Regions from separate parts of the Labrenzia sp. 5N genome, predicted to be linked through region 3. Evidence: riboswitches for the same ligand, from Rfam matches in the RefSeq annotation. Region 3 holds a riboswitch; each other region holds the start of a gene.
What was found. Region 3 has a riboswitch for thiamine pyrophosphate ahead of HEP89_RS17245 (hydroxyethylthiazole kinase). Riboswitches for the same ligand answer to the same signal wherever they lie in the genome.
Positions count from the first base shown of each region.

Region 1: linked by a shared signal. The riboswitch ahead of HEP89_RS12215 (ABC transporter permease) and the one ahead of HEP89_RS17245 (hydroxyethylthiazole kinase) in region 3 are both predicted to bind thiamine pyrophosphate.
Region 2: linked by a shared signal. The riboswitch ahead of thiO (glycine oxidase ThiO) and the one ahead of HEP89_RS17245 (hydroxyethylthiazole kinase) in region 3 are both predicted to bind thiamine pyrophosphate.

Region 1 covers NZ_JAAZTM010000011.1:219,901-230,192, reverse strand. The annotation lists gene HEP89_RS12250 (hypothetical protein) at 1-723, shown strand, start outside; gene HEP89_RS12245 (DeoR/GlpR family DNA-binding transcription regulator) at 872-1,654, shown strand; tRNA gene HEP89_RS12240 (tRNA-Glu) at 1,746-1,821, opposite strand; gene HEP89_RS12235 (hypothetical protein) at 1,957-2,313, opposite strand; gene HEP89_RS12230 (RluA family pseudouridine synthase) at 2,312-3,337, shown strand; gene rpoH (RNA polymerase sigma factor RpoH) at 3,515-4,399, shown strand; gene HEP89_RS12220 (ABC transporter substrate-binding protein) at 4,473-5,414, opposite strand; gene HEP89_RS12215 (ABC transporter permease) at 5,437-6,282, opposite strand; TPP riboswitch at 6,340-6,446, opposite strand; gene HEP89_RS12210 (hypothetical protein) at 6,528-8,300, opposite strand; gene HEP89_RS12205 (adenylosuccinate synthase) at 8,565-9,857, opposite strand; gene HEP89_RS12200 (MFS transporter) at 10,141-10,292, opposite strand, start outside.
Region 2 covers NZ_JAAZTM010000020.1:794,168-804,459, forward strand. The annotation lists gene HEP89_RS24095 (thiamine phosphate synthase) at 1-220, opposite strand, end outside; gene HEP89_RS24100 (thiazole synthase) at 217-990, opposite strand; gene thiS (sulfur carrier protein ThiS) at 996-1,193, opposite strand; gene thiO (glycine oxidase ThiO) at 1,177-2,154, opposite strand; TPP riboswitch at 2,316-2,436, opposite strand; gene HEP89_RS24115 (DNA topology modulation protein FlaR) at 2,484-3,008, opposite strand; gene HEP89_RS24120 (pirin family protein) at 3,155-4,090, shown strand; gene HEP89_RS24125 (DUF6030 family protein) at 4,059-4,901, opposite strand; gene HEP89_RS24130 (class II aldolase/adducin family protein) at 5,202-5,909, shown strand; gene HEP89_RS24135 (ROK family protein) at 5,912-6,805, shown strand; gene HEP89_RS24140 (DMT family transporter) at 6,880-8,031, opposite strand; gene HEP89_RS24145 (MarR family winged helix-turn-helix transcriptional regulator) at 8,126-8,704, shown strand; gene HEP89_RS24150 (FKBP-type peptidyl-prolyl cis-trans isomerase) at 8,855-9,619, shown strand; gene sthA (Si-specific NAD(P)(+) transhydrogenase) at 9,687-10,292, opposite strand, start outside.
Region 3 covers NZ_JAAZTM010000016.1:293,747-304,038, reverse strand. The annotation lists gene HEP89_RS17275 (glycosyltransferase family 1 protein) at 1-638, opposite strand, end outside; gene HEP89_RS17270 (UDP-2,3-diacylglucosamine diphosphatase) at 635-1,438, opposite strand; gene HEP89_RS17265 (SDR family oxidoreductase) at 1,708-2,487, shown strand; gene HEP89_RS17260 (OmpP1/FadL family transporter) at 2,556-3,761, opposite strand; gene HEP89_RS17255 (TRAP transporter substrate-binding protein) at 4,430-5,536, opposite strand; gene thiD (bifunctional hydroxymethylpyrimidine kinase/phosphomethylpyrimidine kinase) at 5,538-6,344, opposite strand; gene HEP89_RS17245 (hydroxyethylthiazole kinase) at 6,381-7,154, opposite strand; TPP riboswitch at 7,223-7,333, opposite strand; gene HEP89_RS17240 (Lrp/AsnC ligand binding domain-containing protein) at 7,541-7,777, shown strand; gene HEP89_RS17235 (hypothetical protein) at 7,798-8,205, shown strand; gene HEP89_RS17230 (DMT family transporter) at 8,436-9,437, opposite strand; gene sbmA (peptide antibiotic transporter SbmA) at 9,543-10,292, opposite strand, start outside.

The DNA of each region.
Region 1 (10,292 bases), on a different contig from region 3:
TATGAGCCGACAGTTGCAGGCCAGATGGATGCTGCGCGCAGCGAAACCGCCAAGACAAGGCTCGCCGAACTGGAAGCCCAATTGGTTGACACCGAATCCAACTATGTGTCCGCACAGGCTGAAGTCACCCGTCTGTCGCTGATGCTGGACGCAGCCAGGCTTCCGGAAAACGAGCGCCAGAAACATCTTGATGCCGAGCTGGAAAAGCTTTCCGGCGAAGCTGCCCGCTACCAGGCCGACGCTGCTGAAAAAGACCGTGCGCTTCAGCGGATCACCGCCCAGATGGCAAAGCTGCAGAAGGACCTGTCCTCGGTTCCTGCTCTCGTGGATCTGCGCCGCGATTTCCGCGCCCTTGCCGAAAAGCTGACCGGTCAGGCGTCTCCAGCCGTCAATGCTTCTGCCGCAGGCGCTCCCGCAAAGCCGGCACCGCCTTTCGTCCCGGTTTCTCTTCAGACCAAGGACAGCCCGCCGGAAGATCGCAACCGGCCTGAGGCATCCTCCAAGGAAAATCTGCAGGCAGACGCGGACCAGGGCACGGCACAAGCACAATCAAGATCCGGCGATATCGCCAACGCGGCTGAAGCGCTGGTAAGCAGGATCGTTGCCTCCAGCCGGAACAAGCCAAAGCCGGAGGCGGAAACAGCGCCTGCAAGTACCGGCGCCGCGCAAGACAGCGACCGGAAAACGAAAGCCACGAAACAAAAAAAGAAAGATGTGGCTTGATCTGAGCAGGTCGCTCCGGTCATCTAGTCCGATGGACATTCGTCCGAAAATTGAACGAACCTGACGCGCTGTTGCTCCTCGCCCGCATTTCCGTTTGCAGATGCAGGAACGCAACCAGCCCGTCATGCACAGGATGAGTCTGCCGTACATGTTGATCGAACGCCACAACGCCATTCTCGAACTCGCACGGCAGATGGGCCGCGTCAGCGTCGACGATCTCGCCCGGCGGTTTGATGTCAGCCCGCAGACGATCCGCAAGGACCTCAACGAGCTTTGCGACCGGCGCCTGCTGGCGCGTACCCACGGCGGGGCCCTGCTGTCGTCCGGCATCGAAAATGTCGGCTACGAGGCCCGCAGGATCATCTCCAGCAGGGAAAAGGCAGACATCGGCGAGAAGGTTGCCTCGCTCATTCCTGACAACGCGTCCATCTTCATCAACATCGGCACCACCACGGAAGCCGTCGCACAGGCGCTGCTCCAGCATCGCGGCCTGATGGTGATCACCAACAACATCAACGTCGCCAGCCTGATGCGCGGCTATTCCCAGATCGAGGTGGTGATTGCCGGTGGCGTGTTGCGCCATTCCGACGGCGGCATTGTCGGCGAGGCCGCGGTGGACTTCATGCGCCAGTTCAAGGTGGATTTCGCGGTCATCGGCGCTTCAGCGATCGATCCCGACGGCTCCCTGCTCGATTACGACTACCGGGAAGTGAAAGTCACCAAGACCATCATGGACAACGCCAGGCACGTCATTCTGGCGGCCGACAGCACCAAGTTCGAGCGCACTGCACCGGTCCGTGTCGGACACCTGCGACAGGTCACTACTTTCGTGACGGATTATTGCCCCTCGCCAGACTTCGCGCAGATCGCGCAAGACGCGGAAGTCGAGCTGATCGAGACCGGCCAGCAGGAAGACAGCACTGCCGGCTGATCGAACACAGCACTCCGTGTAGCCGGTGCACAAACGGGTGGAGAACCCTGTGCGCAGGATGTGGATATGCTGTTTGTGCCTTGGGGAGAAATGGCACGCCCAACGGGACTCGAACCCGTGTTTCCGCCGTGAAAGGGCGGCGTCCTAGACCGCTAGACGATGGGCGCGCGGGGCTTGAGAAGCTCAGTGCCTCAAGCCGAGGACCGTGCGTATACGGCTGCATGACAAAAGACGCAAGCCCTAATTTTCATTTTTCTGTCACATGCCTGTTCATAACCGCGCGCCGTATGCGCGACGCTACGTCAGCGCGCGACAAAATCCGTGCGACCCAGTTGCTTGCCCGTGACGGGATCGAAGCGCAGTAGCGCCGTCTTGCTGCCTTCGCGCACCAGAACCAGCAAGAGACCGTTCGAAAGGTCGGCCTGCAAAATTTCCGCGTCAGCGCCAACTGCCACTGTTGCGGCATATTGATCGGCTGAAACATCGGACTTATTGGAGTTGATCTTGTAGAGAATTGCTGCAAAGACAGCGATAAAGCCGGCGATCATGACGAGGGACGAGCCGAGCAACAGACGCTTCAGCTTGGCCTGGATGCGTTCGGCCGCAGGATCAAGCGGCTTTTCACCCGGCCCCTCATCCCGATAATCAGGTTGTGACATGACAGACAATTCCCTCGAGTATCCGGCCGGTATGGACCAGGATTTCAGTTTAACAGTTGATGCAGCCGATGCCGGGAAACGGCTGGATGCGGTGCTGGCGGCTCATCTGGAAGCCCTTAGCCGCAACAGGATCCAGTCCCTGATCAAGTCCGGGGACGTCACCGTCGGCGGCGCGAAAATAGTGGAGCCGAAATACCGGGTCAATGAAGGCGATGCCCTGACCCTCACTTTGCCGCAGGCGGAAGACCCGGAGCCCAAGGGCGAGGACATCCCCGTCTCGGTCGTCTTTGAGGACGAACACCTTATCGTGGTCGACAAACCGGCGGGGCTTGTCGTCCATCCTGGCGCCGGCAACTGGACCGGCACCCTCGTCAATGCACTCATCCATCATTGCGGTGACAGCCTTTCCGGCATCGGCGGCGTGAAGCGCCCCGGCATTGTTCACCGGATCGACAAGGACACTTCCGGACTGCTTGTCGTCGCCAAGACAGACCAGGCCCACAAGGGCCTTGCAGCCCAGTTTGCCGACCACGGCCGCACCGGACCGCTGGAACGCGCCTATTCGGCTCTGGTCTGGGGAGCACCCTCCGGCCTGAAGGGCACGATCAACGCCAATCTGGCCCGCTCGCAGGCAAACCGTCAGAAGATTGCCGTCGTCAAGACTTCCGGCCGCCACGCCATCACCCACTGGCAGGTGAAGGAGCGCTTCGGCAATGCCGAACAGCCTGCGCTCGCCTCGCTGCTGGAATGCCGCCTTGAAACCGGACGCACACACCAGATCCGCGTTCACATGGCCCACATTGGCCATCCGCTGATCGGAGACGATGATTACGGGTCGGGTTTCAAGACCAAGGCAAACAGGCTCGATGAGCCGCTCAAAAGCCTCGTAAACGGTTTTCACAGGCAAGCCCTGCATGCCGGCCTGCTGGCTTTCGAACACCCGGCAAATGGTAAAACCTTGCGCTTTGAGAGCCCTTACCCGGATGATTTCGCAAATCTTTTGTCCGGATTACAAAAATTTTAGGATGCGTTTTCGTTTTCTGACCATGCAATCGACCAATTTGGACCTATATTAGAACCTTCTGTGTGCCTGTACGGACACTATTGTGCGTCCGCCTTCCCTCAAAAATGGCTTGCTTGCGTATCACTGCGGGGCAGCGGGAGGAAGGGGTCGCAAACTTGACGAAAGGGGGTGCATGTTATGGCCCAGAACGTTCCGACGCTTACAGCAGGGGAAGGCGGTCTCAGCCGGTATCTGGACGAGATCCGCAAGTTTCCGATGCTTCAGCCGCAGGAAGAGTACATGCTCGCCAAGCGCTACAAAGAGCATGAAGACCCTGAAGCTGCAGAACGCCTAGTCAATTCCCATCTACGCCTCGTCGCCAAGATTGCCATGGGTTACCGCGGGTATGGCCTGCCGATCGGAGAAGTCGTTTCCGAAGGCAACGTCGGCCTGATGCAAGCGGTCAAGCGCTTTGAACCGGACAAGGGATTCCGGCTCGCGACCTATGCCATGTGGTGGATCAAGGCGGCTATCCAGGAATACATCCTGCGCTCATGGTCCCTCGTGAAAATGGGGACCACGGCCAACCAGAAACGCCTGTTCTTCAACCTGCGTCGCCTCAAGGGCAAGATCCAGGCGTTGGACGAAGGCGATCTGAAGCCGCATCAGGTCTCTGAGATTGCCACCAAACTCGGGGTGTCCGAGGAGGAAGTGGTGTCCATGAACCGCCGTCTGGGCGGCGATGCCAGCCTGAATGCGCCCGTGCGCGCGGAAGCTGATGCCGGTGAATGGCAGGACTGGCTTGTCGATGAAAGCGACAGTCAGGAAACCCTGCTTGCCAATCAGGAAGAGCTGGACATGCGTCGCAAGATGCTGAACGACGCAATGGACGTGCTCAACGAGCGTGAACGGCGCATCTTTGAAGCACGTCGCCTGGCCGAAGACCCGATGACGCTGGAAGACCTTTCGGGCGAATTCGGCGTCAGCCGCGAGCGCGTCCGCCAGATCGAGGTTCGCGCTTTCGAAAAGGTTCAGAAAGCCGTGCGCAACAGCGCCCGCACAATGGACCAGCCCGCCGCCTGAGGCACTCGGACAAAGAGAACCAAAAAAGCGCCGGAGCTATGCTCCGGCGCTTTTCTTTTGCCTAAGCTGATGTTCAGCGGATTTCGGCTGTGTAGCTCTCCACCGGCACGACCTTGCTGATCAGACCGGCTTCGGCCATGAATTCCGCAAAGCGCTGGTAGCGGCCTTCATCAAGTGCAGCCGGACGCTTGGCGAACCGCGGCAACGTATCGAACCATGCACGCCTGTTCAGCTCGTCATTGAGGTTCGGATACGCTTCTATGAAGGCATTCCAGGCTTCTTCCGGGTGATTGCTCAGATAGATCGTGGCCGCTTCCACGGCTGCCAGGAACTTGGCGAAGCGTGGATCGTCCGTCTTGTCCTTGTTGACGACATAAATCAGCTCATCAAAGATCGGCACACCGTTTTCTTCGGGGAAGAAAGCCTTGCCGGGTTTGCCTTCGATTTCGAGCTGGGTGAGCTCGAAATTGCGATATGCGCCGATCACCGCATCCACCTGACCGGCAAGAAGAGAGCCTGACAACGCGAAATTCACGTTCACCAGCTCCACATCATCCATGGTCAAACCGGCCGAACGCAGCATCTGGCCCAACATCGCGTCCTCGAAGCCAGACACGGAAAAGCCGACACTCTTCCCCTTGAGATCCTTCAGTTCCTGTATCGGGCCGTCCTTGAGCACGATGAGCGAATTGAGGGGCGTTTCCACCAGCGTACCGATCCATTTCAGCGGCAGCTCTTCCTCGATTTGCGCATGAAGCGTCGGCTGATAGGACACTGCGATATCGCCCTGCCCGGCAGCAACCAGTTTCGGCGGCATCGCCGGGTCCGCCGGTTCGATGATCTCAACCTCGAGGCCTTCTGCCTCGAAGAAACCCTTGGTCTGCGCAGTTACCAGCGGCGCGTGATCCGGATTGATGAACCAGTCGAGCAGCAAGGTCAGTTTCTCACTGGCCTGTACCGGCCCCGATGCCAGCAGCCCGGCCGCCAATGCTAGTGACAGGATTTGTTTTTTCATGAGGTCCTCCGTAGAGCGGCAGCTAGGTGAGCGGCTGCCAGGGAACAAGAAGTCGGGTGAGATGGTTCACGGCAAAGCGCATGATCAGCACCATCGCCGCGAGCAGGATCAGGGCGGCGAACATCATGTCCGCCTGCATCCGGTTGCTGCTTTGAAGCATGATGAAGGCAAGGCCTCCTTTTGCCCCGGCCCATTCGCCGATGATCGCCCCCATGGGAGCGAACACCGCGGCCACCCGCAGGCCGGAGGCAAACGCCGGCAAGCCTGACGGCAGGCGAAAGAACCAGAGTTCCTTCAGGCGAGACAGACGATAAAGCCGGGCGAGATCGCACAAACCCGGGTCAAGCCGCTGCAGGCCATCGAAAAACGTCGATGTGACCGTGAAGAAGATGACCAGGATGATGACGACGATCTTGGAGGCCAGCCCGAAACCGAGCCAGAGCACCAGGATCGGCGCGATTGCGAAAACAGGCAGGGCCTGCGTCACCAGAATGGGCGGCATGGCGAACCTTGCAGCAATCGGAAACAGCCACAAAAGAACGGAAAGCAATGCCCCGGCGGCTGCCCCCAGCACAAACCCGAGCACCGTCTCATAGGCGGTGATGCCGGCATGATGCAGAAGGAAGCCTGCGTGTTTGACAAAGGCTGTAAAGACGCGGTCCGGACCCGGCAGGATATAATGCTGGGTGTCGAACACATGGACGATTGCCGCCCAGATTGCGACAGTCAGCAGGAGGCCGAGTATGGTCCTGGCAACAGCTTTCGCAAACGCCATCATCCCGCAGCCCCCGCCGCCATTGGCCAACAGGAACGCATGAAAGCCGATACCGGCATTCGGATGTGCGGCGACCGCAGTGGTCGCAGACAAGTACGCATAGGATCTCCCGTCTTCGGACAAGCCGAAAATGACAATGGAGATCCGGGAATAGGCTAAGGATTCCGTCCCTTCGCCGGCATGACCCGGATCAGGTTCTAAGGGTTCGGCATTACGCCATCTCAGCTCCGGTAACCGGAACACCCCTCGGACCAAGGCGGACCATGCCTTGTGTGACGGAAAAAGGCAAGCCGCCGTGAGGCGGCTTCTTCAGATTTTGAAAGGAGGCAGGCTGGCGCTTAGCCGGCTTGCCAGGACGTGATCGCCTTTTCAACGGCATCTGCACCGGCGGTTCCCTTTTCCAGGGTCAGGATGCCGCGCTTGCCGTTTTCGTAAAGCATCGGAATGTCAATCCAGCCGCGTTCACGCAGTAGGGCGAGATTGCGTTGCTGCTCGTTCGGCAAGCTGGAAAGGGCAATCCAGAAAAAGCCCGGGGACACTTTCACGGAAGCGCCGATCAGCGCATCGCCACGAGCTTCTTCTGTAGGCTTCATGACCAGGCCTGGCACGTTGACGACGTCACCTGGAGCGAAGTTTTCCGGGAACTCGTACTTGATCTCGACCAGATGGCTGGCGGGCAAGGAAGTATCGTCATTCGGCTTGATGCGAATGTCGACCTTCACATCCCGCTCGGGGATTTCAATGGAGGCGCTCAGAACCGCGAGAGCCTTGCCGTCCAGATTCGTTTCTTCATCGACACCCCAAACGACAGCGCCTTGCGCAGCCGTTCCGGCACCGCCGGACTCTTCCCCTTCTTCGTAAAGGATAGAGCGCTGCACCGAGGAATCCGCAGCCGTGGCGGACGGAGCCGGTGAAGTTTCGTCTGGCGAAATGGCCGAGAGATTGTCTTCCGGTACCGCAATCGGGCTTTCGGTGGTTGCAGAAGACTGATCGTTTTCTCCGCTCGTCACGATGGACGGCTGGGAAGGTTCGGGCGCAGCGGACGCTGGTGTATCGACCTGCGGTGTATCGGCCTGCGCAGGCGAATCAGACTGTCCGGTAATCGTCGTCGTGGTTACCGTACGTGCATCCGGGGCAACCACATCCGTCTCACCTTCGTTCAACAGGCGGTCGGTGTTTTTCGAAGGCTCTTCACCTTCTCCGGCAGGGGCAGCGGTCGAAGGCTCCGGCGTGGTGTCCGGCTGCGTATCGACAGGCGTTTGCGAAGAAGACGCGACGGGCACGTTGCCGCTATCGGCTGTCTCATCGCCCGCAGGCATCAGGAAATAGGCTCCGGCGCCCAGGAGCACCAGCAGCAGGACACCTGCAGCAATCGCGATCGGAACGGTGCGGCTGCCGGATGAATCACCACGCAGCGCATCCGAAGCACTCGGCTTGGCGCGCTTTGAGCGGCTTTTCTTGGAGGTCGACTTGTCCTTCGGCTTGGCTGTCTCGTCGCCAGGATAAGCTTGGTCGGCGGGGTCGGCCGCACCGGCGTTATCTGCAGGCTCGAACAGGCCATCATCTGCTTGTTCCGGCTGCACCGGTCCGCCGAAAGAGGGCTCCTGGCGCACAGGCGCAGCGCCCGGGTCGGCGGCTTCCTTGGCGTGGTGAACAGCCTGGCTGGCCGCCGTCCCAAGCGCTTCGGCCTGTGTCAGGGTTTCCTTCAAGGGCGACGGAGCCGGGGTATCCAACACCGGCGCTGCAGTTGTTTCAGGTTCCTGCGGCGCAGGCGCAGGCGCTTCGGGCGCAGCCTCTGCCACCGGTTCGGCCGGAGGCGGCGTCACGGGCGGCGCGGAAACCTGCGGCGCTGGGGCCGGCGTTTCGACCTTCGGAACAGTGGGGCTGAGACCGAGGCTTTCGCGGGCGGCTTCGGCTTCCACCTTGCGGATGGCTTCTTCCAGACGCAACTGCTCGGCCGTGATCTCGGACGGCGCCAGCGGCGGCTCATAGGCTTTCAGCTGATTGACAATGGCATTGCGCGCACGGCTGTAAACGCTTCTGCGTGCAGCACCATTGTTTTCAGGTAAAGACGCGATCGTTTTCTTCAGAATTGAATAGTAATCAGCCATCTTCCTGCCTACCGGCCGACTGCAAGGATCTGTTCTGCGGGCCCGAGATTTCGTTTCATTCTCAGGCTTATAGCAAGTTTTTCGAAAACCGGTGCTATTTCTTCAACAACTTCGCCGCGACAGAGAACCTCGCAGTACCCTTTTCCTAACACAGATTGTTTGTTCGGCACACACATGGAACGCCGAAAACGAAAGGTGGTTGCGTGCGGTGATTCGCAGCACGCAACCGCAGTCCTTAATAATGTGCTTCTAACGTCACAGATCTCAATCCTGGAAGGGATTCTGCACAAGAATTGTGTCGTCCCGTTCCGGACTTGTCGACAGAAGAGCGACCGGAGCACCGATCAGTTCTTCGACGTGACGCACATATTTGATCGCCTGCGCCGGCAGATCGGCCCAGGTGCGAGCACCTTCGGTCGATTCCTTCCAGCCCGGCAGGCTTTCGTAAATCGGCTTCACGCGCTCCTGGGCACCCTGCGAAGCCGGCAGATAATCGATGCGCTCGCCGTCCAGTTCGTAGCCGATGCAGATCTTGATTTCATCAAGACCGTCCAGAACATCCAGCTTGGTCAGCGCGATGCCGGTGATGCCCGAGGTGCAGACGGTCTGGCGCACCAGCACAGCGTCGAACCAGCCGCAGCGGCGGCGGCGGCCGGTAACCGTACCGAACTCGTGACCGCGCGTACCGAGGAACTCGCCGATCTCGTCCTTCAGTTCGGTCGGGAACGGGCCCTCACCGACGCGTGTCGTATAGGCCTTGGTAATACCGAGCACATAGTTGATCGAATTCGGGCCAAGGCCACTGCCTGCCGCAGCCTGGCCGGCGACCGTGTTGGACGACGTCACGAAGGGATAGGTGCCGTGGTCGATGTCGAGCAATGCGCCCTGTGCACCTTCGAAAAGGATACGCTTGCCCTGACGGCGCAGATCGTCCAGCAGGTACCAGACCTTGTCCATGTAGGGCAGGACCTTGTCCGCAACGCTGGCAAGTTCGTCGTAGATCGCCTGGGCGGAAACCTCATCCTGGCCAAGACCCCGGCGCAGCGCATTGTGGTGCGTCAGCAAGCGGTCGATCTTGGCGGGCAGAGTGGCAAGGTTCTTCAGGTCCATCAAACGGATAGCGCGGCGGCCAACCTTGTCTTCATACGCCGGTCCAATACCGCGCTTGGTGGTGCCGATGCGCGTTCCGGTGTTGGAATTCTCGCGCAACGCATCAAGCTCGCGGTGCAGCGACAGGATCAGCGTTGCGTTCTCGGCAACACGCAGGCTTTCCGGCGTCACCACGACACCCTGCTTGCTGAGGCGTTCGACTTCCTCTGCCAGCGCATGCGGATCCAGCACGACGCCGTTGCCGATGACGGACAGCTTGCCTTCGCGTGCAACCCCGGACGGCAGGAGAGACAGCTTGTAGCTGACACCGTCGATGACAAGGGTATGACCGGCATTGTGCCCGCCCTGGAACCTTACGATGACATCGGCTTGTTCCGACAACCAGTCGACAATCTTGCCTTTGCCTTCGTCACCCCATTGCGAACCGACAACAACCACATTCGCCATCTAGACTTTGCTCTCCTGAAGCAGCTTCCGCACCATCCGAAACTTGTCCGGGGTGCCAACACGACAAGCCCCGGCAACCGGACCGGGGCAAACGGCGCGGACTATAGACAGGTTTCCCTGCTCATGCGAGTCTCCGCAGGGAGATTGAGAGCCAAAAGCAGGTTTTTTTGCCAGCTCTCCTGATCGGCCCGGTCACCCCTGTGACAATTGACCAGTCACGACGTGCACCTGAACGGACTTTTACCGGATTAGACTGCATTTGCGGCAATGTCGCGACGGCAGATTATTTAGCCGGCGGCTCACCTGCATCCGGCTTGTCGTTGCGCGCAAGCCTGAAAATCATCGGCGACGTGCGCAGCAGCCAGACAAAGCGATGCCGCTTGCTTGCGGGAACAGCGTCCCGGCTGACGATCCGCGCGAAGATGAACACCACGA
Region 2 (10,292 bases), on a different contig from region 3:
CAAAGTCGCAGTCCAGTTCAATCGCGAGCTGCCAATAGTCGTTCACGACAAGTTGGCAGCCGTGCTTTTCGCAAGCGCTCTTGGATGCTGCGATTTCCTTACGCAGGACTTCGTCGCTCGCGTCCTTGATGCGCAGTTGAACCAGTTTGACGCCAAGCGGAACCAGCCGCTCGATCCAGTCGGAACTGTCGACGATGAGGTAAAAGGGATCGAGCTTCATTCAAACACCGCCATTCCGAGAACCGGGGTAGAAGGAACCGCCATGTCGCGAGGTTCCAGGGGTTGGGCTTCATAGGCCAGGCGACCGGCCTCAATTGCAACTGCAAAGGCCTTGGCCATTGCGACAGGGTCTCCGGCCTTTGCGACAGCCGTATTCAGCAGTACCGCATCGAAACCGAGTTCCAGAACAGCGGCCGCATGGGACGGTCTGCCAAGACCGGCATCCACAACAAGTGGGATGCCTTTGAAGTGACTGCGATAGGCACGAAGGGCATCCGGATTGACCGGCCCCTTCGCCGAACCGATTGGCGCACACCAGGGCATCAGCACCTGGCACCCCGCGTCAAGCAACCGTTCGCCGACGACAATATCGTCCGTCGTATAGGGAAACACTTTGAAGCCGTCATCGCTCAGGATACGTGCGGCTTCCACGAGGCCAAAGACATCCGGCTGCAGGCTGTCGTGATGACCGATCACTTCCAGCTTGATCCAGTCGGTTCCAAAAAGGTCGCGCGCCATTTTTGCGGTGGTGACGGCTTCCTTCACCGAATGACATCCGGCAGTGTTGGGCAGCACCTTGACGTTCAGTTCCCGGATCAGGTCCCAGAACCGGCCGCCTCCGCCACTTCCTGCCGTTTCGCGCCGAAGGGACACCGTCAGAATTTCAGCCCCAGATACCTTCACCGCGTCCGACAGAATTTGGGGTGATGGGTACTGGGCAGTTCCAAGCAGGAAACGCGACGCAACGCTTTCGCCATAAACTTCAAACATGAGCGTCATCCCCCTTGCATCGGCGACAGGATCTCGATACGGTCGCCAGCTTGAAGGACGCAATCGCTTCGTTCTTCAGCACAAACCAGATCGCCGTTGCGTGCCGTTGCAAGAAACTCATGGTCATAGGCCAGTTCGTCCAGAAGCGCAGCCAGCGTTGCGCTGACAACTTCCTGAGGTTCGCCGTTAATGGTTAGCTTCACGGGACTTCTCCTGAAGGTTTTGCACGATCCTGTCTGCCGCCTCCATGGCAAAATGCGGAGCAAGCAGGAAGCCGTGCCGGTAGAATCCGTTCATTGACAACGTGTTGCCGGTAAACGTGAGACGAGGAAGATTGTTTGGATATGCCGGGCGGAGGCCCACCCCGGTTTCGATGATCTTTGCCTCGGCAAATCCCGGATGCAGGCTGTAGGCGGCATTCAGAAGTTCCATTGTGGAACGAACACTGACGGCCCCCTGGTCGCCGCTTTCGATCATGGTTGCCCCGACCATGAAGACACCGTTGTCACGAGGCACGACATAGACCGGGATGCGCGGGTGCAGAAAACGCACCGGCCGCGAGAGGGAGACATCCGGCGCGTGGAGGATCAGCATTTCACCGCGTACGGGACGCAAATGCGAATCCGGCGAGGCCATGCCGGTACAATCGGCGACAAGATCGGTCGACAAGGTGAAGTCCTGCGCCTCGAACCTGACGTGAGCACCACTTTCAGACACCTTTGCCTGCAACGTGGTGAGAGCCAGGCGCGGATCGAGATGGGCTTCCCCGACAAAATGGAGCCCCTTTGCAAAACGGCCTGCGAGGTCCGGCTCGAGTGCGCCCAGCGCTGCGCTGTCGAGCCATTCAAAACCGTTGGTCCGAGAAGCGAACCGGCTCAGTTCCCCAGTATCGCGCGGCGCGGCAACAACCAGCGTGCCATTTTGCTGAAACTGCCCTGGCAGGACCTTGCGCCACCAGCCAATGGACGCTTGCCCGAGCCGCAGAACATCTTCCTCGGCACTTTCCCGCTCACACCATGGCGCCAACATGCCGCCTGCGAGCCAGGAGGCACTGGCGGTGAGATCCTTGTGTTTTTCCAGCAGCTCCACCCGCACACCGCGCGAGACAAGCTCATGTGCCAGTGCCAGACCGGCGACACCCGCCCCTTTGATACCGACCTTCATTCCGCCTCTCCTGCCAGGGTGGACGTCAGTCGTTCGACATCACGGAATGTCTGGTAGCCCGCTAGCATTCAACGGATCTCCGCAAGGACCGGAAAAGGTCCCGCACTTCGGACATTCGGCTTGGAAAGGTGGCCGGGTTGGTGCATTGCCGTGGCGAACGCAGTTGGCCGAGAACACCTTCCCTTCGCCAGCATGACCTGGATCAGGTTCGTCGGGTCCCTGCACTGCGCAAGTGCGCCAGCAGTATCTCAGCCTCTTCTGGAGGCACCCCGGGTGAGCCCCTGTTGTGCCGCCCGTCAGGCGCACCTGTCAAGAGACAGGATGAGCCTTCATCCTTGTTGCCAGGGTCGCGCCAGAAAGTCGTCGATTTCGGCAAGGGCGCTGAACCGATAGACTTTCAGATGGTCCGGAGGTTCGCGGTAGATGTGCTCCAGCTTGGCTCTGGCGGAGTGTCTCGTGCGCCAGATGAACCTCAGGAATTCAACAGTTTGCCAGTTGAACTGCTCCGGGCAGCCCTCGGCCAGATCCGGACGGCTTTGCCCATTGTATTTCACCGACCGTTTCAGCACTCGAAATATGCGGCGCGTTACAGGGACGTCGAGCCAGATGAAAGTGTCGGCACGTTCGACTCGCTCCGCATAGGTGCTTGAATGACCGCCCTCGAAGATCCAGACATCCTTCAGATGGACCTCATGTGTCAGCCGGTCTTTCTCTTCCCGGGACCGTTCATTCCAGCCGGAGCGGTAGTGGATCTTGTCCATGTGGTACACCGGCAGTCCAGTTTTCCGCCCAAGGGCAACGGCAAGCGTGCTTTTGCCCGAGCCCGGGCCGCCAACGATCATCACGCGTTTCATGTCGCACCAAACAAAAGCAAGGAAGGGCCGGTCGTTATACAGATTGTGCAGGGGATGAAAACCCGAAACAGACTGTTCAATGGACACTTCGGCTTCGCTGGCCCTATCTAGTTTGCAAGACAGAATGTTCTTTGATGGAGAGGCAGATGAGCTGGTTGAATTGCCCTGATCCCGTACCGGGAAATGCTGCAAGCTGTGACCCGATTGAAACGATCATCGTACCGCGGACATCCGACCTCGGCGGATTTTCGGTAAGACGTGCCTTGCCCTCCGCCAGGCGGCGGATGGTTGGCCCGTTTATCTTCTTCGACCAGATGGGCCCGGCAGAACTTTTGGTCGGCGGCGGTATCGACGTGCGCCCGCATCCTCACATCGGGTTGGCGACGGTGACCTATCTCTTCGAAGGAGAGATGTATCACCGTGACAGCCTTGGAACGGAGATTGCGATTGCCCCCGGTGCTCTGAACTGGATGAGCGCCGGCAAGGGCATCGTGCATTCCGAACGTGAGAGGCCGGAACGCCTGCAGGAAAAACGTCCCCTGTTCGGCCTGCAGAGCTGGGTGGCCCTGCCCAAACACCTGGAAGAGACCGACCCGACCTTCCAGCACCACGGCACAGAAGAACAGCCGGAATTTGCCGACAAGGGCGCTTCAGTCAAACTTATCGCGGGCGAGCTTTATGGCCACAAGGCACCGGTAAAGACAGCGTCCGACATGTTCTATGCCGATATCACGCTGGAACCGGGAGCGAAGATCCCGCTGGATGCCGGGTGGGAAGAGCGCGGTCTTTATACGGTCTCGGGCCAGATCACCATCGCCGGCCAGAATTTCGATCCGGCCCAGCTGCTGGTGTTCAAACCGGGTGATCATCTGGTGATCGAAAACACGTCTCCCGTGCCGGCCCGTTTCGTAGTGCTTGGCGGCGAACCGATGGACGGCCGGCGTTATATCTGGTGGAACTTCGTGTCTTCATCGAAAGAGCGCATCGAGCAGGCCAAGGAAGATTGGCGTCTTGGCCGTTTCGATACGGTACCCGGTGATGCGGAAGAGTTCATTCCCTTGCCTGACCGTCCGGGGCCCTGACACTCCAGCCGCTTTCCAGTGGCGGTGCTTTTTCAAACCTGTCGGCGGGCCGGATAAGGTCCGGCTCGCCAAAGTCCAGAATGATGTTGAGCCGTTGGCTTGCCAGCGGGTCCCCCGTCAGATTTGGATCTTCCGGCGAAACCGACAGCCGCACGCCCCGGTGTGTCGTCTCCAGTTGCCTGAACCCGGAAACCGCCTCACGAAACACTTCCGGAACCGTCCAGCCATACCGAAGCGAGAGGGCGTCGATCACCAGCCAGACCGCATCAAGGCCGATCTGCATCTGGCGCGGATCTTCCACCACCAGCTTCAGCCGCAAATAATCGATGCTTTTTTCCGATGGGCCGCGCAGCAGAAAGAAAAGGGTTGTCGAACCGTAGTCGACGCTGGGTGTGGTCAAGGGCACCAGGTCGGATGCACATTGCCAGCGGCCTTCACTGAAAGGTGCCCGGCTCCAGCCAGGATTTCCGAGCCCCAGAGACCGTAATTCGTCGCATAGCTGATCCGGCTGGCCCAGGAAGCTGCGTTTCAGTTCCGCGGAAAGTTCCGGTTCCGGAGCCAGCAGCACCTGCTTGGCCGGAGACTGCAGGGAAGAAAGCGGATCAGGCATCAAGGGGGCGGTTGCAACGCTTTCCTCACTCCCTTGCCCGGCAAGGTGCAGGAACAGGCCGCCAACGGCGAAACCGGCAGCCAGCAACGCCAGGGTTCCCCAGATGTAGTACGGCGTCACTTGAGCACGTTTACGAGATCTGGACGCGCGGGTTGGCAGGCCGGGCTTCCTGGGCTCGCCTCCTTCAGACAGAGTTTCCATGTCCGGCTCGGCCCAGCGCGGGCCCTTGGAACGGTGCCCCGGCCTCGACCTGGATTGCGCTCCCCTACCCGTCCGGTCTGCCGACATTGCAGCCGATCCAAGCAAATGCCTGAGCTTGTCTGCGAAACCTGTCATTCAGTCCCTTAACACCGCGATCCTCAACCGAGTGGTCAAGGGCACGGGATTTATCAAACCAATACCTTGAAAAGGCAACCGGATACCTGTCATGTAAGCGCCGCTTCCACGGTCGCGCAGCCAAACGTAACGCTCGCACCCGAACCAGAACCAAAGAGGCCCCGAATGCCCACTTTTCCAGGTGACACACCTGACCTGCGCCGTGCGATCATCGAGACAGCCCGTGCCTTGCCTCGTCTCGGACTGACCAAAGGCACCTCAGGAAATGTCAGTGCACGCACCGAATCCGGTTTTTTGGTGACGCCGTCGGGAACGCCTTACGAAAATCTGACTGAAGACAAGATCGTCGCGCTGGACTGGGAGGGCTGCTACCGCGGCGAGACACTACCGTCTTCCGAATGGCGGATGCATCTTGACTTCTATCTGGCGAAGCCGGATTGCGGCGCGGTGGTGCATTGCCATAGTCCTCGCGCGACCGCCCTGTCCTGCCACCGGCGCGGTATTCCTGCATTTCACTATATGGTGGCGCTTGCCGGTGGCGACCGTATCGAATGCGCCCATTACGCCACCTTCGGCACCCGCGGATTGTCCGAGGCAATGATTTCAGCACTTGGCGACAGAAACGCCTGCCTGCTTGCAAATCATGGACAGATCGCCGGTGGAGCAACCTTGCAGAAGGCGCTTTCGACCGCGGAAGGCGTGGAAGATCTGGCAGACCAGTATCTATCAGCCCTGATCCTGGGTGAACCTGTGATACTGGATGCGGAAGAAATGACCGTAATCTTGAAAAAATTCAAAACCTACGGAAAACAAACAAGCGAACTTGAAGACGGCCAGACAGCTGCCTTCGAACTGCCAAGACGGATGGACTGAAAATGCGGCTGGGAATTGACTGGGGTGGAACCAAGATCGAAATCATCGCTCTTTCCAACGAGGGCGAGGAACTGTTCCGGCAACGGGTCGACACACCCAGGGACGACTATGAAGGTTGTCTGGAAGCAGTCCGTTTTCTGGTCGAGGCGGCCGAAAAGGCAACCGGACAGACGGGAACGCTCGGTCTTGGAATTCCCGGTTCGCTTTCCCCCAAGACAGGTCTGGTCAAGAACGCCAATTCCACCTGGATGAACGGCAAGCCCCTGGACCAGGACCTGCAGAGGGTCCTTGGCCGCCCGGTTCGTATCCAGAATGACGCAAACTGTCTGGCTGTTTCCGAAGCGACCGATGGCGCAGGTGCTGGAGCGCATATCGTTCACGCTATCATCATCGGTACAGGCAGCGGCTCGGGCATTGCCATCGACGCGAAGGCCCATCTTGGTGCCAACGGCATCGGTGGCGAATGGGGAGCGATCACCGTGCCCTGGCTAAAGCCGGAGGAGTATCCGGGTCCCGACAGCTGGATCGGCCACAAGGGCGCCATCGATCGCTGGTGTTCGGGAACGGGTTTTCAGCTTGACTACAAGGACAGGACCGGAACGCTGCTGAAAGGCCATGAGATCATGGCGCTGAAACGTTCCGGCGACGTGGTGGCAACTGCCGTCTACGAGGCTTATGTCAGCCGTCTTGCCCGTGCGCTTGCAATGTCGGCTAATCTGCTCGATCCGGATGTATTCGTCCTGGGTGGTGGCATGTCGAATATCGACGAGCTTTATGCCGACCTTCCGCCCGCGATGACGCCTTACATTTTCTCCGATACCTTCGAGACACCGATCCGCAAGGCTATGCACGGCGACAGCTCTGGTGTGCGGGGAGCTGCCTGGCTCTGGGGGTGAGAAATCACCTGGAACCCAAAGACGACAAACCGATCCCGCGAGTTGCGGGATCGGTTGTTAGAGGTATGGCAAGACTAGCCTGACTTTTTCGCTCCAGCGCCGCGCCCTTTGCTGACGAGCACAATCCCTGCCCCGACAGCTGCGACGGCCGCCAGTTTCGCCATGTTTGGCACTTCACCAAAGGCGAGATATCCAAGGCCAAGACCAATCACCGCGGCGACGGAGCCTATCTGGCTGAGATAGACAGGCCCGGCTGTATGCTGCAGGCGAAAATACAGCCCGTACTGAAAAGCGAATATCGTTATTTGGGCTGCCAGCAGGCCAGTGGCCTCCAGTGACCAGGTGCCGGGCACAACGGGGATACCGGCCATGGCAGTAAATAATCCGAGTGCCGCAAACCCGACCAGCATCATGCCGAGAGCAAGATTGACCGGTCGCGCGCCTGCTGGCCACTTCACCGTGCGAAAAATGTTTCCGGAAGCCAGGAATACAGGGATCGACAGAGCAAACATCGCCCACCAGGAGGCATCCACGGAAAGCTGACGTCCAGACGCTGCCAGCAAGATGCCACCAGCCAGACCGAACAGAACGCCGACCCCACGCAGAACCTGAAACTTCTCCAGGCGCAACAGAACAGCAAATCCATAAGTCAGAACCAGCGGAAAAGCGTAGCTCAGGGAGACAAACCCCGCCCCGACCTTTGGCGCAGCAACCACTGCGATCATGTTCGGGGCAATGAACAGGAGACCGCTGACCAGCAAGTAGAAGGCAAACTGGCCCCGGCTGACACCTGTGTCCCCTTTAGCGGCCATACTTCCTCCGGACGCAATCCTGCTAATAACGAACAAACCCCCAGCACCGCCAAGGATGGACCATTGCAACAAGGCCAAAGGATGCCACCCGGTCATGGGGGCGGCCTTGGCAATCACCGTGGATACGGCGAGAAAACCACCGACGATCAACAACAGCACCAACGGCTGATCCAAAGGACTTTCACGCCTTTCGCCGGAAAGAGATGCTTGTTGCTGCAGGGAAGCCGCACTTGCGGATGTTCCTAATCTGGTCGTGTCCACCATGGGACTGTCCTTCCTCACAATTTGGCGCTGGCTTGATGCTGCACCGTTGCCAGAACAGATAACGCATTTTATCTTGATTTCAAGATACTTAATTTCAAGATTCTTGACATCAGTTGACAGGACCACCCGGAACAGCGAGTATCGGAACAACAAAAACAGTCGATATGTCAGCTAGTTACGCAACCTCTTGTTCCCTTGTAAAAAAGTGCGTCATCTGACTGGAAATGATCTGGAGTTTCCGACCATGACCACCCGGTCAAGCGACACCAAGAAGCCATCGGATCACCTGTTCGGAGATCCGGAAGACCTGCTAATCGACCGTGCGGAGCGCGCGCGCAGGCAATGGCAAAGGGAAATACCCGAGATCGCGGAGCAGTTGTCGCCAATGGTTCTGCTTGGTCGATTGAACGAAGCGTCTCAGGTGATGGGTCGCGACTATCTTGCCCCTGCCTACGCGGACATCGGACTGAAGACGGGTGAATTCGATGTTCTGGCGACCCTCGTGCGGTCCGGACCACCCTACAAGCTGACACCGACTGAATTGTACCGGACCACGATGATGAGCTCGGGCGGCATGACGGCCCGGGTCGATAAGCTGGAGAAAGCAGGTCTGGTTGAACGCTGCCCGCATCCAGATGACAGGCGGGCGCTCACCGTTTGCCTGACCCCAAAGGGACTGGACCTGATAAAGGGGCAAATGCCCGACTACATTGCAAAACAGCAGCAGGCGGTGAGCGGGTTAAGCGAAAAAGAACAACAGCAATTGTCAGACCTTCTGGAAAAGCTCATTCGCTCCGTCAACGATCCTCTTGGCAAGACCTGACTGGCGCATACGCTAGCCAGGCGCCTCTGGTCTGGAAACCACAAGCCACCCCGGCCTTGTGACTTACCGTCACTGTGATGGAAACCCGGATTGTTTTCCTGTTCCAGATGACCAATTCTTGTCCGTAACAACACACCGGGACCACACATCATGCTCAAATGGGTTACGCGCATTCTCGCCATCATGCTTTTCGTCCTGCCGGCACAGGCACAGGAAGAGCTGCAGATCCGGGATATTGAAAAAGGTACCGGCGAAGAAGCAAACGTCGGTGAAACGGTGGTGGTGCACTACACCGGCTGGCTGATGGACGGAACGAAGTTCGACTCCAGCGTCGACCGAGGCACGCCATTTTCGTTCACGCTGGGAGAGCGGCGCGTTATTCCCGGTTGGGAAAAAGGCGTCGAGGGCATGCAGGTCGGCGGCAAGCGCGAGCTGATCATTCCGCCGGACATGGCTTATGGGTCGCAAGGCGCAGGTGGGATCATTCCGCCGGATGCAACATTGAAATTCGAAATCGAACTGCTTGAGGTCAAGGCGAAGAAATTCTCCGATATCGACAACGGCACCCTGAAGGCCAAGCTCGCCTCAGGCACCACGGTCATTGATATCCGGCGTCCTGACGAGTGGAAGCAAACCGGCGTCATTCCGGGCAGCCATCTGGTTACGTTCTTCAATGACAGTGGCCAGGTGAACCCTGCCTTCGGCAGCGAACTTCAGAAGTTGATTTCCGGCCCCTCGGACGAAGTGGTGTTAATCTGCCAGACGGGGCAACGAAGCCAGGCTCTGTCAGAATATCTCGCCGGACAGGCCGGCTTCACCAACGTGGTCAACGTCGAAAAGGGAATTGCACACTGGATCGAAGATGGCGGCGAAGTCACTCAGGCAGCCTTGCCGGAGAATTGCTGGCTCTGCTGAGTTCGGATCGTCCGCCTTATTCCAGTTGATCTGGAAGAGCTCGTCAGACAAGGCCGCCACCGCTGGTTCAGTGATCCAGTGGCGGCATACGGTTCCAGGCATCGAGCGCGGCGATCTTGTAGGCCTCGGCCAGCGTCGGGTAATTGAAGGTGTTTTCGACGAAATACTCCAGCGTACCACGCAGATTGAGAACGGCCTGACCGATGTGAACCAGTTCGGTCGCCCCCTCGCCCACAATATGACATCCCAGAAGCCGGCGGGTCTTGAGCGAGAAGATCATCTTCAGCATGCCGGTATCGAGGCCCATGATGTGGCCGCGTGACGTTTCGCGGAAACGGGCAACGCCGCACTCGTAGGGAATGCCGCGTTCCTTGATCTCCTCCTCGGTCATGCCGACGGTTGAAATTTCCGGAACCGCATAGATACCGTAGGGAAAATACTCTGGCGGATCGTAGGCCTTTTCTCCCAAAGCCTGACAGGCTGCAATGCGCCCCTGCTCCATGGATGTCGAGGCAAGGCTCGGAAAACCGATGACATCTCCAGCCGCATAGATATGCGGTACGTCGGTCTGAAAAGTCATCGGATCGACCTTCAGACGACCACGGTGGTCCACTTCCAGGCCGCAGCTTTGCAGGTTCAGGTTCGGGGTCGCGCCCATGCGCCCTGCCGCAAA
Region 3 (10,292 bases):
CCGACCACCACTTTCGATCCCGGCAGGTCGAGATCCAGAAACGCCTTGATGTTCTTTTCGATTGCAACCCGGCCGACATACATGAACACCGGGCGCGGCAGGTCGGCTGGCAGAACGGAACCCTCGTAAGGCTTGAACTGCTGCTCATCCACGCCGCGCGACCAGCGCATCAGATTGGTAAAACCACGGTCACGCAGATCCTGCTCCAGTGACCGTGTTGCGACCATGCAGCCGCAGCCGGAATTGTGAAACCGGCGCAGCCAGCTGTAGGACCAAGTCAGCGGAACCGGCAGCCGGGCTGAAACATATTCGGGAAACCGGGTGTGGTAACTCGTGGTGAACGGACGCCCAGCCTTCTTGGAGACGCTTGCCGCCAGAAGCCCGAGCGGGCCTTCCGTTGCAATGTGCAGATGCTCGCAGCCGTAATCCTCGATCTTCCGACGCACGATGCCGCGATGGGTCAACGACAGGCGAATTTCCGGATAGGTCGGACACGGCAGTGTCGTGAATTCCTGAGGGGTCAGGAATTCCACCCGCACACCGATCTTCTCCAGTTCTTCGGCCGTGCGCTCCAGCGAGCGAACCACACCGTTTATCTGGGGATGCCAGGCATCCGTCACAATCAGAATGGAACTCATGCGGCGACCGGTGCTTCCTTGGCTTTCGCCGGCACGGCCTCCTCCTGGGTACGGTCCACCCATCGGATCACCTCAAATGTTCCATCGTGGTGCTCGGCAACCGCAGTGCAGCTTTCCACCCAGTCACCCGTGTTGATGTAGTGAATGCCGTTCATATCACGGTCCGCGGCGTGGTGAATATGACCACAAATGACGCCATCGACGCCCTGCCGGCGCGCCTCGTCGGACAGGGCTTCTTCGAAACGTCCGATAAAGCTGACCGCGTTCTTGACCTTCAACTTGGCCCAGGCGGACAATGACCAGTAGGTCAGGCCGAGACGGCGGCGGACCACATTGAGCCAGGTGTTGACGCCGAGCGCGGTCACATAAGCCTTGTCGCCAAAGAAGGCCAGCCACTTGGCATGGCGGATCACCACGTCGAACTGGTCACCATGAATGACCAGATAGCGTTTGCCGTTGGCAGCTTCGTGAATGATGCTGTCGGTCACTTCGACACCGCCGAAATGCGTACCGAGGAAGCTGCGCAGAAACTCGTCGTGATTTCCCGGAATATAGATGACCCGGGCTCCCTTGCGCCCCTTGCGCAGGATCTTCTGCACCACGTCGTTGTGAAGCTGTGGCCAGTACCAGGACCGCCGCAGACGCCAGCCATCGGCAATGTCGCCGACCAGGTAGATGGTCTCGGCTTCATTGTCCTTCAGAAAGTCCAGCAGCATCTCCGCCTGACAACCGCGCGTGCCAAGATGGACGTCGGAAATAAACAAGGCCCGGTAATGCCGCGATGCCTCAGCGGTAGACATAGCACTTCTCCAAATTCCCTTTGGAGCGCTATAGACGCGATTCAAGTATCACTATTATGACAAACGGCGTGACTTCCCCGGGGCTGTTTGTTTTCCAGCTTAATGATTAACACCGGCACGGATCGGGTATTGGCCTCCCTCACTTCATTCCGTTGCTTCACGAACATCTTGCCGGATGCTGACCGGCTCCATATGTCCCTGACGGCATTTGACAGCATCGGGTTTTGCCAGCCACAAAGCATGTCCAACCTGCATCAAGGAGAACGTTCATGGACCTCGGCCTCAAGGGCAAAAAGGCAATCATCTGTGCGTCAAGCCGCGGCCTCGGCAAGGGCTGCGCCGAAGCACTGGCGGAAGCAGGCTGCGACATCGTCCTGAACGGACGTAACGAAACGGTTCTGGAAGAAACCCGCACGCTGCTGCAGAACCGCTTCGGCGTGAGCGTTGCCGCCATTGCAGCGGATGTTTCCACACGGCAAGGTCAAGAAGCGCTTCTTGCGGCCTGCCCGGACCCGGACATCCTGGTCAACAACAATGGTGGCCCACCCCGGCGTGACTATTCCGAGCTGGACCGTGCGGCGCTGATGGAAGGTGTGGTGCAGAATTTCGTCACCCCCATCGAGCTGATCCAGGCGGTTGTTCCCGGCATGAAGGAGCGCGGTTTCGGCCGCATCGTCAACATCACTTCGCTTTCGGTAAAGATGCCGATCGAAGGTCTCGATCTGTCCAGCGGTGCTCGGGCGGGGCTCACGGCATTCCTGGCCGGCGTCTGCCGCCAGCTTGCCCCCCACGGCGTGACCGTCAACAACCTGCTGCCCGGCAAGATGGACACCGATCGTCTGAAAGGCGGCTTCGAGCGCGCCGCGCAGCAGTCAGGCAAAAGCATCGAGGATGTCCGGGCGGCACAGGCAGCAGAAATCCCGGCAAGACGTTTCGGTTCAGCCGAGGAGTTCGGCCAGACCTGCGCTTTCCTGTGCTCCCGCCACGCCGGTTACATCACCGGCCAGAACATCCTGATGGATGGCGGACTCTATCCGGCGGCGTTCTAAGCCTCCCAAGTCATGAAGAAAGGCCGGAGCATATGCTCCGGCCTTTCCTGAATGGCTGATCTTTCTGATCAGAACTTGTAGCGCAGCGCGGCAGAAATGATGTTGACGCTGCTGTCGACATCCCCCGAATAGGTACCGAATGCCGCGTTGTAGTCCTGGTGACTGGAATCGATGTTGATATCGGTCGATTCCGGAATGATGTGCGTGTAGCCGACATCGAACGCCAGGTGCTCGTTGAAGGTGTAGCTGGCACCAGCCGACAGCCACCAGCGGTTATTGTCCGGCAGACGCGTGGAGCGGATCTTTTCGTCGATCGGCGAGATTTCGTAACCGACGCCACCGCGGAAGGTCAGCTTTTCGTTGAAGTCGTATTCACCGCCCAGGGAGAAGAACCAGCCGTCGTCATAGTTGAAGTGCAGGACGGTGGCCTCTGCGCCGGTTGCATCGTTGATCGCACGTGGCGACTTGAGCCGGCTCCAGTTGGTCCATTCCACCGTTCCAAGAACGCGGATCTTGTCGGTCACCTTCTGTTTTGCGGAAAGGTTGATCATGTCCGGCGTAACGACACCCAGGCCGATCGCCGTTGTGACACCACCGGCGAACAGGTCGCCGTCGAGATCGTGACCGACACCGGAGCGATATCCAAGTCCGATTTCAGTCCCCTCGAACGGTCGCACCGTCAGACCAGCCGTCACACCGAAACCGATGTCATCACCAGTGATCTGGTTCGAACGGGGGAAGCCCGCTCCGGAAGTGGCGTCGGCGGATTTCAGCGACACGTCCAGGTATTGCGCCTGAACACCGATCGCGATCGCGAACATATCGTTGATCTGAAGCGCAACCGTCGGGTTGACGTTCAACGAGAACACGGAAGACGAACGGGAATAGAACTGGGCCGCCCAGTTCTGCTCCGGTTTTGTCGACAGGCCGAAGGGTGCGTTGATACCGACACCGAAGATCAGCTTTTCATTCAGCCGGTAGGCTGCGTACGAAGCGGGAATGAACGCGTCGGAAGCAATGTCGCCACTGCCGATCGAAGACGTACCGAGGAACCCGCCGGACAGCGTGCCGTTGATATCCGAACTTGGAAAGAGCCCCGTATTATGCGCTTCGATGGTGAGACCCTGCTGAGCGCCGATAAGCGACGCCGGGTTCCAGTACATCGAAGAGATCGAACCGCCGGACGTACCATACCCGGCAAAAGACATGCCCTGAAAGTACGAGCTCTGCTCTCTAAGTGCGAAACCACCTGCGAACGCAGAACCTGCAACCATTGATAGAGCTACAGCTGTAGAAGCAAGTAGAACTGATTTCTTGTTTACCCACGGCATTGAGTTTCCTCCCATCCCCTAGCCACCGGATGTGTGATGACAACCTGAGACAGGGTTTTAGGAGAATGCCGTCCGTTTCAACTGAATATTTACGTCAGTTATGCGGTTGTTTTTTCATGCTGCAATGCGAAATGCGCGGCTTTTCTGGTAGGTATTGCTGCGTAGACATTCAAAACACTTCAAAAACGACAGGTTCAGAGTCTCTTCGTCATCGCACCGACACACTTTCAGACATTTGCCTAAAAAACAGGCACTCGAAATGTCAGTTTCCGATAACGTAATTTAACGGTGAATCGTTGCGGCTTTGCCACAGGTTTCGTGACGGAATGTGGATCTTTTGTAGGACAAGTTCCTTGATATTCCTTGGTAAAAACGCCAATCACCTTTCCTAACGGAAACCGTGTCGGCACACCGTTGCGCGGTAGCCTTTCCTTTCGAAATTGAATTTTTGTCAGGAAGTTTGTCAGCAGGCGACGCGCCACTGTCCGGCCAATTACAGCTTTTCCGGCAAGGCAGGTTGCAAGCTGCGAACCGGTGGGTTGCACCGGCTCGCAGAAAGAGATGGTCCAAGACCGCACTCCATTCCTTGTTTGCAGCCTCAAGCGGCAAGCCTAGCTGTCGCGAGCTTCGAGGAAGCGGCGCATGGCAACGTCACTCCAGGGGGCAAGGCGTGCCCGCGCAGCCATATGACTGTCGTAGATCCTCTGGCTAAGCGCATCCTTGCTCGCGAACTCGGACAGCACGACTGCCGAAGTCTCCCGCAAAGCATCCAGAACGTCGTCCGGATAAGGACGGACGGTAACGCCGTCCTCTTCCTGCAGGAGCTTCAGTGCGCCTGCATTCTCCCAATCACTTTCTGCAAGCGAGCGGCCGTTTTCTGCCTTGCAGGCCTCTAGAACGATTGCGCCAAGGTCTTCCGGCAGACCTTCCAGCGCCACCTTGTTGAACAGCGCTTCACCGGTGCCGTTGGGTTCATGGAACCCCGGCGTGTAGTAGGACTTGGCTGCTTTCTGGAACCCCATTGCCCTGTCCGACCAGGGACCCAGGAATTCGGTAGCGTCCAGCACACCGCTGTCCAACGCCTGGAACAACTCTGCAGGCGGCAGGCTGACAGGCGTCGCCCCAAGCCGGTGCATCACTTCGCCGCCAAGGCCCGGCATGCGGATCTTCAGCCCCTTGAGATCGTCAAGAGTGTTGATTTCGCGCTTGAACCAGCCCCCCATCTGGACGCCGGTGTTGCCGGCCATTACGGGCCTTAGTCCGAACGGGGCATAAAGCTCGTCCCAAAGCGCCTGGCCGCCCCCCTGCTCAATCCAGGTGATATGCTCATGCGGCAACAAACCGAAAGGGATGGCGGTGAAATAGACCGAAGCCGGGATCTTGCCCTGCCAGAAAAACGAGGCCGTGTGCGCCATCTGCGCCGTCCCCGCCGAGACGGCCTCGAACACGCCCAGAGCCGGCACCAGTTCCCCTGCAGCATAAAGCCGAACGCGCAGGCGACCGCCGGACATCAGCTCGATCCTGTCGGCAATGCGCTGCGCCGTGACCCCGGGCCCCGGCAGGTTCTTTGGCCAGGATGTGACCATCTTCCATTCCAGCGTCGCCTGCTCCTGCGCCACCGCCGGGGCGGCCAATGCGCTTGCACCGGCGGCGGCGGAAGCCCCCAGAAGTCCGCGACGGCTGATCCGTCCGGTTTCGGTCTTTGGCTGATCGGTCATCTCACTTGCTCCAGAACGCGTGGAAATGATGGACTGGCCCGTGACCACTGCCAATGTGAAGCGTGTCGGCAGCGGCGATGGCAGCCTGAATATAGGACTTGGCGGACCTGACGGCCGCTTCCATCTCCTGCCCCTTGGCGAGACCCGAGGCAATCGCGGATGACAGGGTGCAACCGGTGCCATGCGTGTTGTCGGTCTTGATCCGCTCTGACCTGAGCCAGACCGCATTGCCGTTGCGATCCAGAAGCAGATCGGCGCTATTCGCGCCAGACCCGTGCCCGCCCTTGAGCAGAACCGCATTGGCTCCAAGACCGAGCAGACGTTCTGCCTGCGCCTGCATTTGCGTTTCGTCCGCGGCAACGTCGCCCTGCAACATGCGGGCAACTTCATGCAGGTTCGGGGTAACAATATCGGCCAGCGGCAGCAGCAAGGCAATCAGCGTGTCGACCGCACTGTCGGCAAGCAACGGGTCACCAGACGCAGCCACCATCACCGGGTCAAGCACAACCGGGCCTGTCTCATGTGCCCGAAGCCCTTCAGCTACCACCTCGATCGTATCGACACGCGACAGCATGCCGATCTTTGTCGCCTTGACGGCAAGGTCGGAAAAGACGGCCGTCATCTGGGCCCGCACGAACTCCGGCGGCACATCATGGATGGCGCTGACGCCAAGCGTGTTCTGCGCCGTCAGGGCTGCAATAACACTGGCACCAAAGACGCCATTTGCGGAAAAGGTCTTGAGATCAGCCTGAATGCCGGCTCCGCCGCCGGAATCCGATCCTGCAATGGTTACCGCAATTGCGGTCATGGGAACCTCCTGGGAGTAGATGCCGAAAAGGCTGCGTCAGCCGGTCTTCAAACGGGCTTCAATGTCGCGGTCAGTCAGGCAATAGAGTGCGTCGAGCAACTCCGGCACCAGACTGCCTGGCCCGCCTGACCGGCTGGCCGCGATTTCGCCGGCAATGTTGAAGACGGACAGTCCGCAAGCAACTGCAAGCGCCCTGTCCTTTTCGATGCTCAGGAACGCTGCCAGAACGGCACCGCCGGCACAGCCGGTGGCCGTCACGCGCGACATCAGTGGATCGCCGTTGCGCAGCAGGAAATCCTCGCCGCGGCTCTCGACCCTGTCTTCCGGGCCGGTAACCGCAAAAACCGTTCCGGCCTCGATCAATGCATCGGCATCCGCCCGCTCCGGCAGGAGAGCGTTGAGTTCTTCCGGATTGAGCCGCACCAGATCCGGCTTGAGGCCCAGCAGATCGCGCGCATAGGCGCAGCGCACGGGAGACCGGTTGACGAAAACCGGATCGACACAAACCGGACGTCCGGCAGTCCTGGCAGCTTCGATCGCTAGCGGAATGGCCGCACGACGTTCCTCGTCAAGGGTGCCGAGGTTCACCAGCAGTGCATCAGCCCCGCCGGCAAAAGCCGCAACTTCCTCCCGCGCGATGGTCATGGAAGGAACGGCGCCGAGCGCAAGCAGCACATTGGCGGTGAAACTCTGGGCGACCGCGTTTGTGATGGCGTGAACGCGCGGCGTTTTCTGTCGCACCCTTTCCAGAAGGGTGAAGACCTGTTCGGCGCTCAGGGCTTGCGTGGAAGCAGCAACGGAAAGGCTCATGACGGCTCTCCTGCGACAGAAAGCCCGTTGCCGGTATTCCGGAAAGGACGTGTTGAAGGGAGTGGTGTGTGCATCATGATCTCAAATCCCTCCGCCGGTATCAGCCGGATCAGGTTCAAGGAGTTGGCAGGCCGCCTCTCAGCCCGGTCCAGGATGGCCGGGCACCCCCATGAGATGATTGCACTGCTAACAAGCCGGCCGTGCGATTGCAAGACCCGGCTTGTGCAGAGCCGCTACTCGGCAATTGACTGGCGGGAGGAGATAGGCGATGTCCTAGTCTGCTTTCGTGAATCTGTTGCCCGGCATGTTTGGCTGACCGAACAGCCCGGCTGATGGTTCAGGTGACACGTTCACCCCCTTCAAACACCAACTGCCCGGAGCGCCCCATGGTACCGTTTTTCGTGATGATCAAATGCCAGTTGGGCAAGACCTACCAGGTCGCCAATGCGATCGCCGATGCGGAAATTGCGTCCGAAGTCTACTCCACCTCCGGCGACTACGATCTTCTGGTGAAATTCTATGTCGACGACGGTTCGGACATTGGCCACTTCGTGAACGAGAAGGTCCACCCGATCGACGGCATTCAGGACACCAAAACCATCATTACCTTCAAGGCCTTCTGAACTCAGACCCGGAAATTTCCATGAAACTCATTAAAATCGCCGCCCTTTGCCTGCCCCTCGCTCTTGCTCCGATCGGCTCGACCGCGTCCGCGCAAGGCATGCCGCCGGAGCAGATCAAGCAGATTCTGGACCTTACCAAGGCCAACTGGGTGTCATTCCGCGACTGGCAGGGCCAGGAGCTGATCTATTTCACCCACCTGGAATCCTGGAAGTGCGGCATCGAGTATGTCTTCTACGGACTGAACGACGACCCGATTGAGCAGGAATGGCAACTGGAAGCCTGTGACCCGGACAACCAGAATGTCGTTCTGAAGGACAAGCCCTATCTGGAGCTGCCCCTGGGGTCGGCCCAGTCGATCAGCGTGCAGCTGATTTTCAAGGACGGCACCAAGAGCGCTGTTGAGCGGTTCGAATACAAGTCGCAGTAAGGCCGATTTCGGAAGCCACCCGCATTCGCCGTCATTCCGGACAAGCGCAGTAAAGCTGCGCGCCGATCCGGGATCCAGCGCATCAGCGTGAGCAAAGCGAACTCTTCTCTCTTTGTGTAATGCCGCGCCTAAGGCGCGAAATAAGTGCTGGATTCCGGATCTGCGCACAGCATTGCTGTGCTTGTCCGGAATGACGGGGAAGACAGCGGGATCTGCCCTCTTGTCTCCCCCTACGAACGCGAGGGCGATGACGCCCGGCGTGCCTTTGTCCGGTCCAGCCCGAGCTTGTGCTCGCGGTAGATGACGAAAATACCGGCGGCTATCACGATCAGCGCCCCCAGCACCACCGCTGGCAATGGCGTTTCGCTGAACACCACCCAACCGACAATGATCGCCCACAGCATGTTGACATAGTCGAACGGGGCAATGGTGGAGGCATCCGCGAACCGGTAGCTCTGCGTCAACAGGATCTGGCCGACACCGCCCGCAAGGCCGATCAGCAGAAGCAGGCCTGCCGTGGGCAGGTCCGGAATGATCCAGGCCTGACCCGGCAGCAGAAAACCAAGCGGAAGCGTAAGCAGCGACAATACGGACGACATGCCCGCAAACCAGGTAACGATCGTGGACGTGCGCTCCGTCTCGCACAATTTGCGCACAGTGATCATGGCGAGCGCGGCAAAGCCGGCTCCTGTCAGGCCGATCAAGGCCCCGATCATCGAGTTGCTATCCAACTCCGCGTCACCCAGATGCGGTGACAGCACAACCAGAATGCCGACAAAGCCGACACCGACTGCGCTCCAGCGATAGACCCGCACCTTTTCGCCAAGGAGCAGAAACGCCAGCACCACCACGAAGAGCGGCGATGCAAAGCCGATCGCCGTCGCATCCGGCAAGGGCAGCAGAGACAACGCGGTAAAGCCGCAAACCATCGCCGTCAGGCCGACGGACGCCCGGGTAAGATGTCCCAGCGGGTTGGCCGTTCGAAAGGCGAGCCCCAACTCCCGGCGCATCGCCACCATGATCAGCACCGGAAACAGCCCGAAGAAATTCCGTGCGAACACAAGCTCACCGATCGGCACCGTCTCGGCGGCGATCTTGAGGGCCGTTGCCATGACGAAGAACACCATGGTGGAGGCCACTTTCAGCGATATTCCGATAAGAGGTGCCTGCCGGGTCATCCCGGTAGGCGCCGGAGGTCCGGAGAAACGGGACTTCTGGCTCAAGAACGCCATGACAACTTCCAGGCCCGGCGCTCTTCATGAAGCCACGGGCGGTGCGTCGGACCGCGGAACCGCCGGGACAGAAAACTGGCTTGAACGTCTTGCGCAGACCTGACCTTAAGCTTGCGCCCCCGGTTCAGGAGTGGTGCCGCCGGCAACCGCGAGCTCCCGCTCGGCAATGGAGACCTCAAAGCCTTTCAGACGTTTGTAGATGGACAGGAGCTCGATGATCGTCGTCCAGGAATTCACCAGGAATTGGAAGGACGAGGACACCTGGCTGAAGGCCGTCAGGATTTGCTGCACGATACCAAAGGTGATCTTGCCCACCACAATCGTCGGAATGAGGATGAAATAGGAGAAGATGTTGTCCGACTGAAGGTAAATGCCGCGGGCCAGGTTAAAATAGAGATAGTGGAAGTAGAGCCGGAAATAGTTTTGACGGACAAAACCGAACAGCTCGCGCAAGGTCGCCGGATTGGCGCGATCTTCATGATCTTCCCCGTACACAAGTTCCTTACGGTAGGCTGCCTCAACGCGCTGGTTGTGGAACTCCAGTCCGGGCAGCTTGATGCCGACAAGGCCGAGCAAAACCGTCCCGAACAGCGACCAGATGATTGCCGCGGTGAACAATGGCGCCGGAATTTCGCCTACGATCGGCAGGGACGAGACATGACTTGAAAGCGCAAACAGCACCGGCAAGAAGGCAATCAGTGTCATGATCGAGTCGATGAATGCAACGCCAAGCCCTTCCATGATGGAAGCAAAGCGCATCGTGTCTTCCTGAATACGCTGCGAGGCACCTTCGATGTGACGCACATTCGACCACTTTTCGACGTAGTAGTCGTTCATCGCCGTACGCCAGCGGAA